One region of the Shewanella glacialimarina genome, then DNA from elsewhere that is predicted to be linked to it. Evidence: predicted binding sites of a transcription regulator. Region 1 holds the regulator's gene; each other region holds the start of a gene.

The links. Region 1 encodes MetJ, which represses methionine synthesis genes. Its sites were predicted from a motif close to TAGACGTCTAGACGTCTA; they were not measured.
Region 2: FJ709_RS11505 (cystathionine beta-lyase) is a predicted target of MetJ. The motif match lies at 2,395-2,412, and genes of this name have one in related genera.
Region 3: metH (methionine synthase) is a predicted target of MetJ. The motif match lies at 1,578-1,595, and genes of this name have one in related genera.

What each region holds. Positions count from the first base shown of each region.
Region 1 is NZ_CP041216.1:596,631-600,926, forward strand. It holds gene FJ709_RS02390 (EAL domain-containing protein) at 1-693, shown strand, start outside; gene FJ709_RS02395 (sulfite exporter TauE/SafE family protein) at 838-1,569, opposite strand; gene metJ (met regulon transcriptional regulator MetJ) at 1,743-2,057, opposite strand; gene metB (cystathionine gamma-synthase) at 2,265-3,437, shown strand; gene FJ709_RS02410 (bifunctional aspartate kinase/homoserine dehydrogenase II) at 3,459-4,296, shown strand, end outside.
Region 2 is NZ_CP041216.1:2,640,640-2,644,935, reverse strand. It holds gene yegD (molecular chaperone) at 1-600, shown strand, start outside; gene FJ709_RS11510 (CreA family protein) at 597-1,076, shown strand; gene FJ709_RS11505 (cystathionine beta-lyase) at 1,169-2,359, opposite strand; gene pdsS (proteobacterial dedicated sortase system histidine kinase) at 2,462-4,296, opposite strand, start outside.
Region 3 is NZ_CP041216.1:943,691-947,986, reverse strand. It holds gene FJ709_RS03985 (ABC transporter ATP-binding protein) at 1-497, opposite strand, end outside; cobalamin riboswitch at 663-811, opposite strand; gene FJ709_RS03980 (histidine phosphatase family protein) at 782-1,537, opposite strand; gene metH (methionine synthase) at 1,730-4,296, shown strand, end outside.

The sequences.
Region 1 (4,296 bases):
TTTTACCAGCCAGTTGTTGATTCGCGTACGCAAAAAGTTATTGGTTGTGAAGTGTTAATGCGATGGCAACGCCAAGATGGTTCTTTGATGCCTCCAAATCAGTTTATTCCTTATGCTGAAGCTAAAGGACTCATTATCGATATGACAAAAGGCATGCTTGAACATGTTTTCAATGATATTAAAAAATTAGGAGAAAAACGTGAAGCATTGTTCTTCAGTGTCAATATTGTCCCAGAGCATTTAGATAACGATGATTTATATCAGTTATTAAAGAGTGTTGTTGAATCAGAGCTGTTAAAGCAGCATCGAATTTCATTAGAGATTACTGAGCGTTTACCTATTAGCGATCTCGTGTCGGCTCGTAGAATGTTAGATAAGTTTTATGCGTTAGGTATAGATTTAAAATTAGATGATGCAGGCACCGGTTACGGTGGTTTCAGCTATGTACAAAACTTAGGAATTAGCACCCTAAAAATTGACAAAATGTTTGTTGATACGATAGGTAATAAAGACAACTTCAATGCTAAAACGATTGAAGCGATTATTTCATTTGCGAAAACATCAGGTTTAAGCATGATTGCAGAGGGTGTTGAAGACAGTCAACAAGTCGCATATCTCAGTCAGCATGGTGTGTATCTCATTCAGGGTTATGTTTACTCTAAACCACTACCAGCCAAACAGTTTTTTAACTAACAGCGCTTACATTTTTAATCATTAAATACCTTATTTAATTGAATAAGGTATTTTTGTTTTACTTCTCGTTTAATTATATGAAGGAAAAGTATGATTAAACGGTATGCTATAAAATAAGATTTCAGGTCATTTTCATGGATGAAATTATAAACTACCTAATGACTTTATCGTTAACAGCAATGCACTCAGCGTACACAAAATTAACGTTGCTTTGCGGGTTTTATCTTTATCGACTCGCCCAACAATTCGTCCTGCAATGATGTACCCTGCAATGACGGATGGTAGCAGTAACAAGGATAACCAAAGGTGTTTTACTTCAACCAAACCGACTATAGCTAAAATAGCGAGTGCGATCATCGAGCTGAAGATAAAAAAGGCTGATAGTGCCGCTCTAAATTGGCTGGCATCTTTACCCGATAACAAAATGGCCATAGGGGGACCGCCAATGGCGGCAATGTTGCCAAAAATACCTGAAACAGTACCGGCAATAAATAACGTTATCCGATTCACAGGTGCGGACAGTTTAAAAACACTCAATAAAACGGCTGTAAATACAATGCCCGCAATTGCGAGGCCTAATATTGGTTGAGGGGCGAGTAATAGTAAACTTGCGCCTAAAAAACCGCCTGGGATCCTACCCAGTAACGCATATTGCAACCCATTAAACTCTAAGTGGCTACGTTCTCTGAATAAGGTCATCAGTGAAATAGCAAACCCCATCACAATCACTGGCACTGGCACTAACTGAGGGTCGACAATATACAGTAAAGGGCTGGCGACTACGGCTAATCCGAAACCGATTAAGCTCTGAGTTAACGCGCCGCAAAAGATAATGACTGAGGCGAGTAATAATGTGGTGGGATCGATAAATGGCATTACTATGGCTCTAAGTTACTAGCGTGTTTCAACACAAGCATTTTTGTGTTGATTGGTATCAATCGTTTGATCGCGTCTTAAAACAAAATTCCATCAAGATAACTACCCTGACTAAGCAGGATATTCATCTTGATGGAATGAATAGCGGGTGTGAAATACTTAAAAGTGATTAATTACTCTAAGTCTTCCCATTCAATACCCATTTGGTCCATCAATGCTTTCGCTTCACGCGGAATACTGTCTGGCTCATCTTTTGATAAGTCATGATCATCAGGCAATGGTTGGCCAGTGTAAGCATGTAAGAAAGCTTCGCAAAGTAATTCACTATTTGTCGCGTGACGTAAATTATTTACCTGGCGACGAGTGCGCTCATCGGTCAGCACTTTCAATACTTTTAACGGAATTGAAACTGTGATTTTTTTTACTTGTTCATTCTTCTTGCCGTGTTCGGCATATGGGCTAATATAGTCGCCATTCCACTCAGTCATTAACTCACCCTTTACTTTAAATTCGGTGCAGATTTTAAACCCTTAAAGTTTCTAGTCAAATTATTGCTGTGTTTTAGTGCACATTGCAAATAGATTTCTTTATGTTTAGACGTCTAAACGTCTATTTTTGTTGACCTGAGCGGTTCTGTTAGGTAAATTTAGCCATCTAGACATCTCTTTGTGTGTTCGTAATGTTAGGAATCAATCATGACCAAGTCTTGTAAACAACATAGCAATGCTACTGTCGCTGTCCGTCAGGGTATTGAAAGTGACACACAACATGGTGCAGTTGTTCCACCCATTTATTTATCGACCAATTATTCTTTTGATGGCCACAAAAATCCACGTGAATTTGATTATAGCCGTTCAGGCAACCCAACACGTTGTATTTTAGGCGAAGCCTTAGCCAAATTAGAGCAAGGGGCAACCGGGGTGATAACCTGTACCGGTATGGCTGCAATTACCTTAGTGACTCATTTATTAGGGCCAGACGATTTACTGATTGTGCCACATGATTGCTACGGTGGTAGTTATCGCTTATTTACTAATTTAGCCAAAAAAGGTCAGTTTAAATTGGCTGTGGTTGATCAAACTAACGCGGCAGCATTAGCTGAGGCCATCGCTAAAAAACCTAAAATGGTGTGGTTAGAAACGCCGTCTAATCCTTTGCTTCGGGTGGCGGATATTGCAGAAATAGCCAAAGCCGCTAAGCAAGTCGGTGCATTAGTTACCGTGGACAACACCTTTTTATCGCCAATATTGCAACAGCCACTTAATTTAGGGGCTGACATTGTTATTCATTCGACCACTAAATACATCAATGGACACAGTGATGTGGTTGGTGGCGCGGTTGTGGCGAAAGACCCTGAAATCGGCGAGTTATTGCATTGGTGGTCAAATACTTTAGGGTTAACGGGATCAGCGTTTGACAGTTACCTGACTCTGCGTGGTATTCGTACTTTAGCGGTGCGAATTCGTGAGCATCAAGCCAATGCAAAACAGATTGTTGATGTGCTATGTCAAAGCCCTGTGGTCGCAAAGGTGTATTATCCAGGATTAACAGATCATCCTGGACATGATATTGCGAAAAAGCAGCAAAAAGGCTTTGGCGCTATGCTCAGTTTTGAGCTAAAAGGTGGCGAAGCAGAGGTTGTCGCCTTTTTAGATGCGTTAACCTTGTTCAGTGTTGCTGAAAGTTTAGGCGGAGTGGAAAGTTTAATAGCCGTTCCTGCGACTATGACCCATAGAGCAATGGACGCCCAAGCCCGTTTTGAGGCTGGCGTTAAAGATACATTATTGAGACTATCTGTAGGTATTGAAGATAGTGAAGATTTAGTGGCAGATATTGAAGCCGCATTAGCTGCAGTCGCAGCGCTGTAGTTGTCGTTTAAGGAGTAATACATGGCGCGTGGTCATTTACATAAATTTGGTGGTTCAAGTCTTGCAGATGCAGATTGTTATCGCCGAGTCGCCCACATTTTACTGACCCATGGTCACAGCGATGATTTAATCGTTGTTTCAGCGGCAGGTAAAAGTACCAACTTTTTATATAAGCTGCTCAATTTGCGTGAAACCGGTCAGCTATGGCAAGAAGAGCTACAAGTATTAATCGGCTATCAGCAAACCTTAATCGAACAATTATTATCTAATGAGCAAGCACGTGATTTACGTGAGCGCTTGTCGACCGACAAGTCACAATTGATTAGCTTATTATCACTTGAACAGCGCAATGAATATCAAATTAGCCATGTGGTGAGTTTTGGTGAACGTTGGTCAGCAAGATTAATGGCGGCGTTATTACGTGAGTCTGGTGTAGCGTCATCCCATGTAGACGCCTGTTCAATACTTGTCGCTGACGAAGGTGCTGTGCCTAATATTCGGGTAGAAGAGTCGCGAGCCAAAGTGCAGGCTTTATTAGCGGCTCATCCTAATGAGCGTTTAGTCATCACTGGGTTTATTTGTGCCAACAGCCAGGGTGAAACGCTATTGCTTGGGCGTAATGGTTCTGATTTTAGCGCGACATTAATTGCCAGCTTGGCTGATATTGATCGGGTAACAATTTGGACCGATGTTGAAGGGGTATTTAATGCTGACCCGAATAAAATTAATGATGCCAAACTGCTAAAAAGTATGTCTTTGGCTGAAGCCGATCGATTAGCTAGACTGGGCTCTCCAGTATTGCATTCTCGTACATTACAGCCTCTGTTCAATACCGAAGTGAGTTTAGCCGTTCGCTCAA
Region 2 (4,296 bases), 2.0 Mb from region 1:
ATGCAAGGCTTTATGCCAAGTTTTGGCAGTGGCAGTTCTATGTTAGATGGCAAGCCTATCCCTTCTAATTTATTTTGGAATGCCGTTGCCGTGAATGATATTAGCGCCCAGCGTGATTTCTATCATTTATCCAGTAAGAGATTAATCGAAACCTTGATCAATGGTGCCGAGCAACCTGAATTACTGCAGCGTTTATTGACTATACAAAAAAATCAGATGAGTTTTCAGGTTGTGCGTCAAGCGGAGATCGCTAAAGTGGCTTTAACCGATTCACCCGTTCATAAAGCAGCACTGTCATTTGTGGAAAAAGAGCTCACTATCGAAGTCAGTGTCGAGCAATTTGAGCAAGCCATTGCGCCGTCACTGGATAAAGTCAGTCAATTAATGCGCCAGGCTATGAATAGTCTTGATGATCAGGGTAAGGCGTTAGAAAGCCCTGATATTGTTTATATCACTGGCGGTACAGCAAGAAGCCCTGCAATATACAAACAAATTGCCAAAGTGTATCCTCAAGCACAAGTGGTGGTGGGTGATCACTTTGGTTCTGTTACCGCAGGGTTAACTCGTATGGCGCAACAATATTTTAAGGAAGTTAAATGAATATTAACCTGAAATTAGCCGCTTTAATCTCATTGAGTGGATTAATGATGAGCTGCAGTGACGATGTCGGTAAAGTCAGTTTAGGATTATTTACCACTAAAGATGTGATTATTGATGCAAAACATGACCCTAAAATACCAGGAGTGACTTGTCATATCAGTCGTATTAAAGCAGATTTAGATTTTGCAGACCCTTCAGATATGAGCATTAGTTGCCGTCAAACTGGGCCTATTTCAGTAAATGATTTAGCAGACATCGATACCAGTAAAGGCGGTGAAGTGGTCTTTAAAGAGTCGTTAAGTATTTTATTTAAAAGCTTAAAAGTGAGACGTATTTTGGATAAAGAAAATCAAACTTTATTGTATTTATCTTATTCCACTAAAGAAACTAACGGCAGCCATAAGCATGCTTTATCAACTGTGCCGCTTTATGGAACGCAGGCATGGAATGCATTGAAGGTTGATAGTCAAAATTAGTGTCCACACTTATGTAGAATGACAAAATAGGCCGCACCAATATCAATATTTGTGCGGCCTATTTTATATGTGTTTATTATCTCGAGCAGTGGTTACTTAGCGATAGCTTGATTGTAACGCTCAAAAGCGCGTTCAAGATCGGCAATTAAATCCTCTGCGTCTTCCAAGCCGATATGTAAACGAATAAGTGGCTTACTGCTATCCCATTGGGTTGCTGATCTTATTTTATCAATACCGAAAACACCCAAAATTAAGCTTTCAAAACCGCCCCACGAAAAGCCCATTTTAAAATGCTGCATGTTTTCGACAAAGGCTGTAATGCTTCTAAGATCGCCATCTTTTAAAACAAATGAAAATAAGCCATTCGCGCTGGTAAAGTCACGCTTAAAGAATTCATGACCTGGGCATGTTTCAAAAGCAGGATGTCTGACATGGTCAACCTCGGGACGCTTTGCTAACCAATTGGCGACTTCAAGTCCATTTTTATGGTGCTGGGCCATACGGACTCCTAGGGTACGTAGCCCTCTGGCCGCTAAAAATACATCATCTGGCGAAGTTGTTTGTCCCATTAAATAGCTGTTTTCACGTAATTGTGGCCAGTGAACCTCATTTGCCGTTGCGGTACCCATCATGACGTCTGAATGACCGACAATGTATTTAGTCGCAGCTTGAATAGAGATATCCACACCCATTTCGAATGGTCTAGAATTAATCGGTGAAGCCCAGGTGTTATCCAGCATCACAACGATATTATGTTCATGGGCGATGCGACTCAGCGTCGGCACATCTTGTACTTCCATGGTGATCGACCCTGGCGACTCAAGGAAGAGTACTTTAGTATTTGGGCGAATGAGATCACGTATGCCTTCACCTATCATAGGGCCATAATAGCTCGTTTCGATGCCAAATCCGGCAAGCATTTTGTCGCATAAATCACGCGTGGGTTCATAGGCGGTGTCGACCATCAATAAGTGGTCACCGCTTTTTAAAAATGCTAATAATGCGGCGCTAATTGCCCCTGCACCGGATGGATATAACGCCGTGCCAAAGCCGCCTTCAAGTTCTGCAATGGCTTCTTGAAAGGCAAAATGGGTTGGCGTACCACGACGACCGTAGAATAACTCGCCATTGGTTTTATTCTTAATGGCAAAACGCATGTCGTCCATGGTGTCAAACACCACTGTAGATGCTCTAAATACCGGCGGATTAATAATGCCCTTAGTGTATTTTTTATCTCGACCTAAACTGACTATTTGGGTTGCTTGTTTACCGTGTTTATTCATTATTAATTCATCCACTAAAAACCTATTTGGCCATCCTAACATCTATACGGCTAAATGAAAGAGGCGAGAGATAGATAATGTCGGCTACATAGGCAAAATAGCTTATGTCGTTTCCACTATGGGTAATGTTAAACAAAACTCAACGCCACTTTGATGTATCTCATCCGCTTGAAGTGTCGTTTTGTTAATATCATCTTCTTTTACACCGCTGACATTGCTCGCTTTAATCGTGCCATGATGAAAGTCAGTCACCAATCTTGCGATATACAAGCCTAAACCAAGATGGGGTTTGTTGGTGGGAATTTGTGGCCTTATTGACACCATAGATTCAAAAATCTGCTCGCTCATGTCTTCAGGTAATCTTGGGCCGATATTGGTTACTTTTAGAATCGCCTGCTTATGATATTGACTTAAGCTAACACTAATAGCGCTATCTGGATGGCTAAATTCAATGGCATTACTAATGAGTTTATCCATTAATTGGGCAATGTATTCTGGGACGCCATTACACATCATGAGTTTATCTTCAATAAATACGTTAAAGCGCTGCTCTGGGTAGGTCATTTGATAACCTTGCATGCAGCCGCCAATAACCTTTTTTAAGGGAAATATGCTACGTTCAGCATGTGATAAGCTGGCTTCGAGATTAGTTGCCTCAGTTAAGTTATTTAAAATCAGATGTAATCGATTGACACCATCCTGCGCTCTATTGACATATTTTTTACTTGCTTGATCTAGGTTTTGATTGCTGAGGTGTTCTAAAGAGCTTCGAACAACTGCAACAGGGGTACGTAGTTCATGTGATAGCCGCGATGACATGTTTTCTAAATAGTGAGTATATTGACCGAGTCTGCCGACAATATTGGCAAAGCTTCTTGATAAATCACCTATTTCATCTCGATTTCTTGAAGGTGTTATTTGATGTCTGACACGCCCTTGACTGTCTATAGCTAATTCCGCCTGATCTCTTAAGCGGCGAATACGACTAGAAATACTCGATGCAAAAATGAATAGTGCCAGTGTGCCCATGCTCATAATCGTAAGAATAACGTTAAATAGCTTTTCCAGCGCCCGATTACGCAAGCTACGGATACCGTGAGTAGTTTCTTCGGCTATAACAGCCCCCATCACTTTGTCATCAATCCAAATAGGACTGGCTGCAGCTAATACGACCGCTTTACTGTCTGGGGTTAATCGCCAGGTTGAAGCCTGTTTACCTGCTAGGGCATTTTCAATATGGCTACCACTTAATTCAGTTGAGTCTTGTAATGAATCGATAAAGTCCTGTGGCGGTCTAGTGAGAATTTTATAATATAAGGGTAATAAGTATTGTTTATGGAAGAGTGCCCAAGAGCTTTCAGTCTGGGCGTCATCTAAATCAGCATCCCAGGTATTGCTTGATGTTCGAATATCACCCGATCGAGCTAAGACTCTGCCATGATTATCGACCACCCAAATGCGTGAGCTATTGTGGCCCATACCTTTGACAATACTTTCTATTTCAGGGGAAGGTACCAGAACTGTGCCTAACTCTGCTACCGAGTTGGTGGCTGAAGTGCCGACAATATTAATTAAATTGCGCGTCTCATTGTCATCCACATTATGAATAGCGAATCCGAGTTTACTGCCAATCATGTCTAACGGAATACGAAACTCAATATTGTAGCCATTGGCTGTTTTTTGCCACTGACCTTGAATACGATTCTCAGGGATGACGGGCATTGATTGTGTTGGATCTTGAGGTAACTGATAAGCGCTTAGCCAGCCATCCTTGGTGTTGGCAATGACATAGCGCCTAAATAAGTTGTCGGGTGCAAGTGTGGCCATCACTAAATGATCGTTCCTGTCGACCCGTAAGCTATTTTTACTGCGGTAAATAACTTGGGAGTCATTAACCTCAAAAAAGCCATAAAGATAACCAGCATATTTGCCCACCA
Region 3 (4,296 bases), 350 kb from region 1:
GGACGCTGCACTATCGCTCGAGCAATCAAAGCACGTTGCTTCTCACCACCCGATAATTGGCCATATTGCAAAAATGCTTTATCAGCTAGGCCCACTAGATTAATTGCATCATTAACCAGCTGGTTATCATCGGCGGTATAGCCATCAAACATACCTTTATGCGGCGTTAAACCCATTGCAATTAATTGGCTGGTATTCATGTCGAAAAACTGCGGAGTATCTTGTTGGACTACGGCAACTTGAGTGGCAAAAGCTTTACCGTTAAATTGATTAATATCCTGACCAAATAAGGATATTGTTCCACAACTTGGGGCAATGTAACGATATAGACAACGCAATAAGCTCGATTTTCCCGCGCCATTGGGGCCAATAATTCCAAGCATTTTATTTGCTGTGAGGCTAAAACTAATATCAGCTAAAATTTGGGTGTCATCATATCGCCAACTTAGCTGATTAACGACTAAGGCAGGTATCGATGCTGGCGCATTCGCGGCCATTAGCGCTTCAACACTTTGGGAATTCACAAATCACGCCCTCGACAATGGCTTGATTTACGATTAAGTAAGCCAAGCATAAACAAGCCGAAGTTAACTAGATGGCCAATATGGGAAGCAAGAACAAGATCAAACATACACGCTCCGCTGAGTATCCCGCTCAGGCGTAAAAATGAATAGTGACAAGCTGGTATCTGACTTTTGCTGGCCACAGACATATAATATGCAGGACAAACAATCACAGTTGCGGGGACAGTTCGGGCTTACCCGATTCCCAATACTCAGCACTATATATAACACGGCTCTATTTTGGTGGTTAATGATGGCCAGTTCAATCTAAAACTGAGCTTTTCAAAACATAAGCTGCCTTGTGTGACCATTTGTAAGTCATCTGCATCAATAAATACATCTACTGTCATCAACGCGGCATAGGGTAATTGTAATTGCGTAAACACGCCAGCCTGACCTTCAGCACCTAAAAGTTGCGCCATAACACAACGCATCACCCCGCCATGCGTCACAACAAGTGCTTGATTAGTTAATTCACTTGCAAGAGCTTCATTGGTCAATTTTACAGTGGCAAAAGATTCTTCCTGAACATCACCGTTAATCGAATTCAGCATCTGACTAATAATTTGCACTAATGCCTGCTTCACTCGGGCACTAAAATCAACTAAGTGCTCACCTCCTTGTGGAGTGTTGTCATGCTGCCAGGGATTTGCCCAATACGCATCTAATTGCGCTTGGTGTCGATTATATAAGGCCTGCCAGGTTTGACCATCCCATTGGCCAAAATCAATTTCTTGTAAACTGTCTAATAGGGTTATGGGCAACTGGTGTTGTTTTGCGATAAGGTCACTAAACACAGCGCAACGCTTCAACGGGGATGAATACACAATAGTAGGGCATAGCGCTAAGCTATTAAAAGCTTGTTGCATTTGTATTAGACCTTGCTCAGACAAGGCAACATCCGTTTTACCGCGCACGATATCACCGCCAAGGCAGTGGCCATGGCGCAGGAATACCAATTGAAGATGTTTCATGGTTTTCTGCCTTGCCCTGAAGATAACAACTCGCGTATTATGGACGTCTATACGTATAAATGTCCAAACAAAATTCTGTTTGTTGAGAGCCAGCTATTCATTATTTACCCATTAACTCTTGATAAAATAATTAGTTAGATAAATATGTCACGATTAAGTTAACGTGCCACTGCATTAAAAAGGTAATCAGTTATGACCAAGTCAACTTCCTACAGTCAAGTGCTTGAACAACTGACAAACACGCTAAAAGAGCGAATTGTCATTCTCGATGGTGCTATGGGCACCATGATCCAAGACTACAAATTGGCAGAAGAAGATTACCGTGGTGAAAGATTTAAAGACTGGCATTGCGACGTCAAAGGCAACAATGACATGTTGGTCCTTAGCCAACGTCAAATCATTAAAGATATTCATACCAAGTACCTGCTCGCTGGTGCTGACATTATTGAAACCAACACCTTTAACGCTACCACCATTGCTATGGCTGACTACGACATGCAGTCGCTATCGGCTGAAATTAATTTAGAAGGTGCCCGGGTTGCCCGCGAAGCAGCCGATGAAGTGGCCGCGCAAACGGGTTATGCCCGCTATGTAGCGGGTGTGCTTGGTCCAACCAATCGCACCTGTTCAATTAGCCCAGATGTAAACGACCCTAGCTTTCGTAACGTCAGTTTTGATGAGTTAGTTGATGCTTATGTTGAATCAACTACCGCCTTAATTGAAGGTGGCGCCGACATCATTATGGTTGAAACCATCTTTGATACCTTAAATGCCAAAGCCGCCTTATTTGCCATTGAGAAAGTATTTGATCAACTTGGCGATCGCTTGCCAGTAATGATTTCAGGCACAATTACCGATGCATCTGGTCGCACATTGACCGGCCAAACCACTGAAGGTTTTTACAATTCACTGCGTCATATCAAGCCTTTATCTATCGGTCTTAACTGTGCATTAGGCCCAAAAGAACTGCGCCCTTATGTTGAAGAGTTATCCCGTATTGCTGAATGTTTTGTGTCTGCTCACCCTAACGCCGGTTTGCCGAACGAGTTTGGCGGTTACGATGAAACCCCTGAGGAAATGGCCGAAGTCATTAGTGATTGGGCCCGTGAAGGCATGCTGAATATTGTAGGCGGATGTTGTGGCAGCACACCCGCTCATATCAATACCATACGTGAATCAGTGATCAATCATGAGCCGCGCCAAATACCTGATATTCCGGTGGCTTGTCGCCTATCAGGATTAGAGCCATTAACCATTGATGGTAACTCACTCTTTGTTAACGTCGGCGAACGTGCCAACGTGACCGGCTCAGCTAAATTCTTACGCTTAATTAAAGAAGAAAAATTTGAAGAAGCCTTAGATGTTGTGCGCGAACAAGTTGAAAATGGCGCACAAATAATCGACGTCAACATGGATGAAGGCATGCTAGACGGTGCTGAGTCGATGAAAAAATTCTTAAACTTAATCGCCTCTGAACCCGATATATCCCGCGTGCCTATTATGATCGACTCATCAAAATGGGAAGTGATTGAAGCCGGCCTTAAGTGTGTTCAGGGCAAGTCTATTGTTAACTCTATTTCGATGAAGGAAGGCGAAGAAGCCTTTATCAAACAAGCCACTCTAGTCAAACGCTACGGCGCTGCAGCCATAGTGATGGCCTTTGATGAAAACGGCCAAGCCGATACCCGTGAGCGTAAAACCCAAATTTGTACCCGCGCCTATCGTTTGTTAGTGGATGTGGTCGGCTTTCCGCCTGAAGACATTATTTTTGACCCGAACATTTTTGCCATTGCTACCGGTATAGATGAGCACGACAATTATGCGGTCGATTTTATCGAATCCATTAAAGACATTAAAGCCACCTTACCCTATGCGATGATTTCTGGCGGCGTGTCAAACGTGTCATTTTCATTCCGTGGCAACAACCCTGTGCGTGAAGCCATTCATGCGGTGTTCTTATACCATGCGATTCAAGCGGGTATGGACATGGGCATTGTTAACGCTGGGCAACTAGCCATTTATGATGACATTGATGCCGATTTAAAAGAAAAGGTCGAAAACGTGGTTCAGAACCTGCCCTGCCCGGTTGCTGATTCAACCAACACGGAACAATTATTAGATGTGGCTGAAAAGTACCGTGGTGACGGCACTCAAGTGGCTAAAAAAGAGGATCTAGCATGGCGCAGTTGGCCAGTAGAGAAACGTTTATCGCATGCCTTAGTCAAAGGTATCACCGAATTTATTGATGAAGACACCGAAGCAGCAAGGCTTCAAGCAGCACGTCCACTTGATGTTATTGAAGGGCCGCTGATGGACGGCATGAATGTGGTCGGTGACTTATTTGGTGCCGGTAAAATGTTCTTGCCACAAGTGGTTAAATCTGCTCGAGTGATGAAAAAAGCGGTTGCTTTTTTAAACCCGTATATTGAACTAGAAAAAGTTGAAGGCCAATCAAACGGCCGTATCTTAATGGTCACGGTAAAAGGCGATGTGCATGATATTGGTAAGAATATTGTGGGCGTAGTCCTAGCCTGTAACGGTTATGAAGTGGTCGACTTAGGCGTTATGGTGTCGGTCGATAAAATTATGGCCGCGGTCAAAGAGCATAATATTGATATCATCGGCATGTCAGGCTTAATTACCCCGAGTCTTGATGAAATGGTGCATAACGTCAAAACCTTCCACCGTGAAGGCCTGACCATTCCAGCCATTATTGGCGGAGCGACTTGTTCTAAAATTCACACGGCTGTAAAAATTGC